Regions from separate parts of the Blautia massiliensis (ex Liu et al. 2021) genome, predicted to be linked through region 1. Evidence: predicted binding sites of a transcription regulator. Region 1 holds the regulator's gene; each other region holds the start of a gene.
What was found. The regulator NrdR, encoded in region 1, represses ribonucleotide reductase genes. The targets are predictions, from matches to a motif close to CACAANATNTTGTG.

Region 1 (2,277 bases):
AATGTGATATCTACCTTCCATGCGCTACTCAGAACGAGCTTGGTCTTGACGGAGCTAAAACACTGGTTGCAAATGGCTGCAAATACGTCGTTGAAGGTGCAAACATGCCTACTACTCTTGATGCAACAACATACCTTCAGGAGAACGGTGTTCTCTTCATGCCTGGTAAAGCCGCAAACGCTGGCGGTGTTGCCACATCTGCACTTGAGATGAGCCAGAACTCCATGAGACTTTCCTGGACAAGAGAAGAGGTTGATGAGAAACTCCACAACATCATGATCGATATCTTCCACAAAGCTGATGACGCTGCTAAACGTTACGGTATGGAAGACAACTATGTTGTAGGTGCAAACATCGCCGGCTTCGAAAAAGTTGTTGACGCTATGAAAGCTCAGGGTATTGTTTAATTAAGTTTCCTGAATCATTAATGTATATTTATAGCAGGGACCGCAGAGGATTTTTCCCAGGCGGTTCCTGTTTTTTTGTATCCACTTTTACGATCTCTGAAAAATCAAACATTCATGTTTCAAAAAAAGGCCGGTTGTCTTTTGACAATCGGCCTGAAATCTCCTGCATTTGCGGTCTATTCATTTAATCTCTTAATTGATCAGCTTCTTCAGCTCATCCATAAAGGTACTGACATCTTTAAACTCTCTGTATACAGACGCAAATCGTACATACGCCACCGCATCCAGATCCTTCAGATGCTCCATAACGATCTCTCCGATCTTGGTACTGCTGATCTCACGGTCTTCTGACCGGAAAATATCTCCTTCTATGGAATCGATCATCTCTTCCACTCTCTCAATGGGAATGGGGCGCTTATAGCAGGCACGAAGAACACCATCCTGGATCTTGGAACGTTTATAGCTTTCCCGGTTCTGATCCTTCTTGATCACAGTCAGCGGAATCGTTTCCACCTTCTCATAAGTTGTAAAACGCTTTCCGCAAGCATCACAGAGACGGCGGCGGCGGATGGAATTGGTATCCTCTACAGGTCTGGAATCTACAACTCTTGTATTATCCTGGTTACAGAACGGACATCTCACAGAACTCTCCCCCTTTCCGGATCAGTAAATCATTACTAAATTCGTTTTTATTATAAAATAAATGCACATAATGTGTCAATAATCGGACTTGCATAAATTTTACAGATTTTCCATAAAATCATACCAGGTGATGAATTTATGCGCATCTGTGAGCTGAAACAAAAAGAAGTGATCAATATCCATACCTGCCGCAGTCTTGGCTGCCCTCTTGATGTGGAATTCTGCTGTGAAACCGCACGTCTGAAAGCCCTGATCATGCCGGAACCGGGAAAATTTTGCTGGTGTTTTTCCAAAGAAAATGAATATTCCATTCCATGGGACTGCATCCGCCAGATCGGCGAAGATATCATCCTTGTTGATTTCCGTAATGAAAAACTGCTGTCCGGAGAATAAATACCTCCTTATTGTCAAGGCCCTTTATTTTTTATATTTTCCCTGAAAAAGTATATTTCAACCGCCCTCTGAGAATCATCTTAATGTACTGACAAGACAAGGAGGATTCTAAGATGGCACTGAATAAAGTTGAAATCTGCGGAGTAAATACCTCAACCCTTCCCGTTCTCGATCAGGAAGAAAAGGCGGAGCTCTTTAAAAGAATCAAAGCTGGCGATGAAGAAGCCAGGGAATTGTACATCAAAGGCAATCTGCGGCTTGTTTTAAGCGTGATCCGGCGTTTTCAGAACAGCAGTGAAAATCCGGATGACCTTTTTCAGATCGGCTGCATCGGCCTGATCAAAGCGATCGATAATTTCGACACCACTCTTCAGGTAAAATTTTCCACCTATGCAGTTCCCATGATCATCGGAGAGATCCGAAGATATCTCCGTGATAACAACAGCATACGGGTCAGCCGTTCTCTGCGGGATATCGCTTACAAAACCATCTATACCCGGGAAAACTATATGCGGCAGCATCTCAAAGAGCCTACCATTGCAGAAATCGCTGATGAGATCGGTATTGACAAGGAAATGATCGTCTATGCCATGGATGCGATTCAGAGCCCGGTAAGCCTTTTTGAGCCCGTGTATTCCGAAGGCGGAGATACCCTATATGTTATGGATCAGATCAGTGATAAAAAGAACCTGGAAGAAAACTGGGTGGAGGATATTTCTCTTCGGGATGCCATGAACCGGCTTGGAGAGCGTGAACGTCACATTATCGATCTCCGCTTCTACGAGGGAAAAACCCAAATGGAGGTAGCTGATGAGATTGGTATCTCCCAGGCTCA
Region 2 (2,277 bases), on a different contig from region 1:
AAGAGGTAAAAGGTCTTCTCTATGCCCTGGATGCCAATGGAGTGATCTGTGACGATGAGCTTTCTCCTGCCCAGATGAATAATCTGGAGCGGGAGCTGGAGTGCAAGGTTATGGATCGTACCCTGCTGATCCTTGACATTTTTGCGAAGCGTGCCGTCACAAGTGAAGGCAAGATCCAGGTAGAGCTTGCACAGCTTCGTTACCGGTCTGCACGTCTTGTGGGACTACGTTCTTCTCTTTCGCGACTTGGAGGAGGAATCGGAACCAGAGGCCCTGGTGAGAAAAAGCTGGAGACAGACCGTCGTCTGATCCGGAACAGGATATCCGCACTGAAGCAGGAGCTTTCCCAGGTAGAAAAGCACAGAGAGCTGATCCGTTCCAGAAGAGCTGTGGGAAATCTGAAGACAGCAGCCATTGTTGGCTATACCAATGCAGGAAAGTCAACGCTTCTGAATACACTGACAGGCGCTTCGGTGCTTTCGGAGGATAAGCTGTTTGCCACACTGGATCCGACTACCCGTCTTCTGACACTGGATGACGGACAGCAGCTTCTTCTTACGGATACCGTAGGCTTTATCCGCAAGCTTCCCCACAATCTGGTGGAAGCCTTCAAGAGTACTCTGGAGGAAGCCAAATATGCGGATTATATCATTCATGTGGTAGATGCATCCAATCCTCAGGCGGAGATACAGATGCATATCGTATATGAAACCCTGAAAGAGCTTGGTGCTCTGGGAAAAAAGACGATCACACTTTTTAACAAGCAGGACCGTGTTTCCGGGGAGAGCTTTCGGGATCTCCGAGCAGACCATACGCTGAAGATTTCCGCACGGACAGGAGAGGGGCTTGAGGAATTTAAGCAGCTTCTTTCTGAGATACTGGCAGAAGGACAGATTTATATGGAACGGCTTTTTCCTTATTCGGAGGCCGGTCAGATCCAGCTGATCCGTGAGTATGGACAGCTTCTTTCGGAAGAGTATACCGAAAGAGGGATTGCTGTAAAAGCAAGAGTTCCGCGGGAAATCTATCCGAAAGTCACATAATGTTAAAATATCTACTCAGTACCATATATAGTACCGTGAACAAAACGGGCACTATATATGGTGCTTTTTATGTTGACGCAAAGAGGCGTGTCTGATACAATAAGCCTACAGCGCTTTGAACACAGATCGTGAAACGAAGTGTGTTCGTAAGCAGGCAAGTGAGGCGGAATGGAATATCCGCTTATAAATAAATGCATGAGGGAGGCATTTTCTTATGTTTCAGGTAGTAAAAAGAGACGGTGAATTAGATGAATTTAAAATGGGGAAGATCACCGCGGCAATTGATAAGGCATTTGATGCCAAAGGTAAGAATTACAGTTCGGATATGATCGATCTTCTGGGACTTCGTGTTACAGCGGATTTTCAGAATAAGATCGAGAACAACCGGATTTCTGTTGAGGATATCCAGGACAGTGTGGAGAACGTACTGATCCAGGCCGGATATTCTGATGTTGCCAAGGCGTATATCCTTTATCGTAAGCAGCGTGAGAAGATTCGCAATATGAAATCCACCATCCTTGACTATAAAGAGATCGTAAACAGCTATGTAAAGGTTGAGGACTGGCGTGTAAAGGAGAACTCAACGGTTACTTATTCTGTAGGAGGTCTGATCTTAAGCAACTCCGGAGCAGTTACCGCAAACTACTGGCTGTCTGAGATCTACGACAACGAGATCGCAGATGCACACAGAAATGCAGATATCCATATCCATGATCTGTCCATGCTGACCGGTTACTGTGCAGGCTGGTCCCTGAAGCAGCTGATCCGAGAGGGACTTGGCGGTATTGAGGGTAAGATCACTTCTGCACCTGCAAAGCATTTAAGTGTACTCTGCAACCAGATGGTGAATTTCCTGGGTATCATGCAGAACGAGTGGGCGGGCGCACAGGCATTTTCATCCTTTGATACTTATCTGGCACCTTTTGTAAAGGCAGACAACCTTTCCTATCCGGAGGTTAAGAAATGCATTGAGTCCTTTGTATATGGCGTAAATACTCCAAGCCGCTGGGGCACTCAGGCACCATTTTCCAACATTACACTGGACTGGACCGTTCCGGACGACCTTGCAGAGCTTCCGGCTATCGTAGGCGGCAAGGACATGGATTTCAAATACAAAGACTGTAAGAAAGAAATGGATATGGTCAATAAGGCATTTATCGAGACCATGATCGAGGGAGATGCCAACGGACGTGGATTCCAGTATCCGATCCCGACCTACTCCATCACAAAGGAA
Region 3 (2,277 bases), on a different contig from region 1:
CTCTGTGGGGTATTATAACAGAAAATGGGTGGAGTGGCAATATAATGAGAGGGGAAGTCTTTTGGGGTATCGTAGAAAAATACTGGGTATTAAATGCCTGGTGTGATATACTGAAAAAAGAATGCTTATGTTTACGATGGAAATATAAATATCCGTTTTGACGGATAGAATGGAGGGAGTTTATGGCAGGTCAAAGGTGTCAGGTTTGTGGGGGGAAGGTTGTAAATGGCAGGTGTTCATTATGTGGGATGCCTTACAGAAATGATGAGGTGTTATATCATCTGAATGAGCCCCGGGAGATACATTATAAACATGCTTCCGCCAAAGTGCGGGATATGATGCGGCAGTATGGACAGGATGCTGATCAAACAACACAACATAACGGAAACGTAAACCGGAATACGAACGCAAACCGGAATACAAACATAAACCGGAATACGAATGCAAGCCGCAATACCGATTTGAATCGGAATCTAACCGGAAGCCGGAATACAGGTGCAGCAGCCGGACGTAAGACTGCAGCGGCAGTTAATACCGGGAATAAAACAACGGTGGGCAGAAATCGTGCAGAAGTTTTAGATCAGGGAAAAAAACAGCAAAAAAAAGATCAGAAAAGCAGCGGGGCAGGCTGGATCATATGGTTTATAGTGACACTGGCCATTCTGCTTCCGAAGTTATGGGATTTTCTTGCAGATTGGATCGGAACGAATTTGTGAGAATATTTCTGCAGTGAGATCAGGCAGTGCTAAGTGTCTGTATTTTCGTGTATACAGAAATATCCCTTTTCTTTTCTCCTCAGCTGTGTTATACTCATGCCTAGCACAACATATAGATGAAAAACAATATATAGAGGATATAGGTACTATATATAGTATTTTGCGTAGCGACTTATATATAGCACAGGGAGGGATGAGCAATGTTATATGTGATCAAGAAAGACGGGACAAGAGAGGAGTTTAATCCGCAGAAGATCGTGGCTGCCGTGAACAAATCCGCAGAGCGTATTCTTTATACTTTTTCAGACGAGGAGAAGGATTTTATCTGCCGTTTTGCCCAGGAGCATGCGGATTCCCTTGGAAAGAATGAGATCGAGATCCAGGAGATGCACAACATCGTGGAGGGGGCTCTGGAGCGTGTGAATCCGGCAGTTGCCAAGAGCTACCGTGATTATCGGAATTACAAGCTGGATTTTATCCATATGATGGATGATGTCTATACCAAGAGTCAGGCGATCCGTTATATCGGTGATAAAAGTAATGCCAATACAGACAGCGCCCTTGTTGCCACGAAACGAAGCCTGATTTTTAATGAGCTGAACAAGGAACTCTATCGGAAGTTTTTTATGAACCGTAATGAGCTTCAGGCATGTAAGGACGGCTACATTTATATTCATGACCAGTCTGCACGTCTGGATACCATGAATTGCTGTCTGTTCGATGTGGCAGCTGTTTTAAGTGGCGGTTTTGAGATGGGCAATGTCTGGTATAACGAGCCGAAGACTCTGGATACAGCCTTTGATGTTATGGGGGATATCATTCTCAGTACAGCAGCACAGCAGTATGGTGGCTTTACAGTGCCGGAGGTTGATAAGATCCTGGCACCGTATGCAAAGAAGAGCTATGATAAATATATTTCCGAATTTATGAAATACTCGGATGAGAGTTGGAGTGGCCGTGAGGAGAGAGCTATTGAGTATGCTCTTGATAAGGTCCGCAGGGATTATGACCAGGGCTGGCAGGGAATTGAGTACAAGCTGAATACCGTCGGTTCTTCCAGAGGTGATTATCCGTTTGTTACGGTGACACTTGGTCTTGGAACCGAGCAGTTTGAGAAGATGTGTACGATTTCCCTTCTTGAGGTCCATCAGGGAGGACAGGGTAAGGCCGGACACAAGAAACCGGTACTTTTCCCGAAGATCGTATTCCTTTATGACAAAGAGATCCATGGTCCCGGAAAGTGCTGTGAGGATATTTTTGAGGCTGGTGTGGAGTGTTCCTCCAAAACCATGTATCCGGACTGGTTGTCTATGTCCGGCGCAGGCTATATTTCCAGTATGTACAGGAAATACAAGAAGGTCATCAGCCCGATGGGATGCCGTGCTTTCTTAAGTCCGTGGTATGAGCGTGGCGGTATGGAGCCGGCGGATGAGAATGATACGCCTGTTTTTGTGGGACGTTTTAACATTGGTGCGGTAAGCCTTCATCTTCCGATGATCCTTGCAAAGGCCAGAGCGGAGAGCAGAGATTTCTATGAGGTTCTGGATTTCTATCTGGAAAT

Region 2: ACTNDQ_RS03750 (ribonucleoside triphosphate reductase) is a predicted target of NrdR. The motif match lies at 1,093-1,106, and genes of this name have one in related genera.
Region 3: nrdD (anaerobic ribonucleoside-triphosphate reductase) is a predicted target of NrdR. The motif match lies at 861-874, and genes of this name have one in related genera.

The regions. Positions count from the first base shown of each region.
Region 1 covers NZ_JBQHWA010000004.1:86,658-88,934, forward strand. Annotated here, with positions in the region: gene gdhA (NADP-specific glutamate dehydrogenase) at 1-407, shown strand, start outside; gene nrdR (transcriptional regulator NrdR) at 600-1,049, opposite strand; gene ACTNDQ_RS02450 (YlmC/YmxH family sporulation protein) at 1,188-1,442, shown strand; gene sigG (RNA polymerase sporulation sigma factor SigG) at 1,556-2,277, shown strand, end outside.
Region 2 covers NZ_JBQHWA010000006.1:102,056-104,332, reverse strand. Annotated here, with positions in the region: gene hflX (GTPase HflX) at 1-1,043, shown strand, start outside; gene ACTNDQ_RS03750 (ribonucleoside triphosphate reductase) at 1,258-2,277, shown strand, end outside.
Region 3 covers NZ_JBQHWA010000006.1:90,178-92,454, reverse strand. Annotated here, with positions in the region: gene ACTNDQ_RS03700 (hypothetical protein) at 249-716, shown strand; gene nrdD (anaerobic ribonucleoside-triphosphate reductase) at 917-2,277, shown strand, end outside.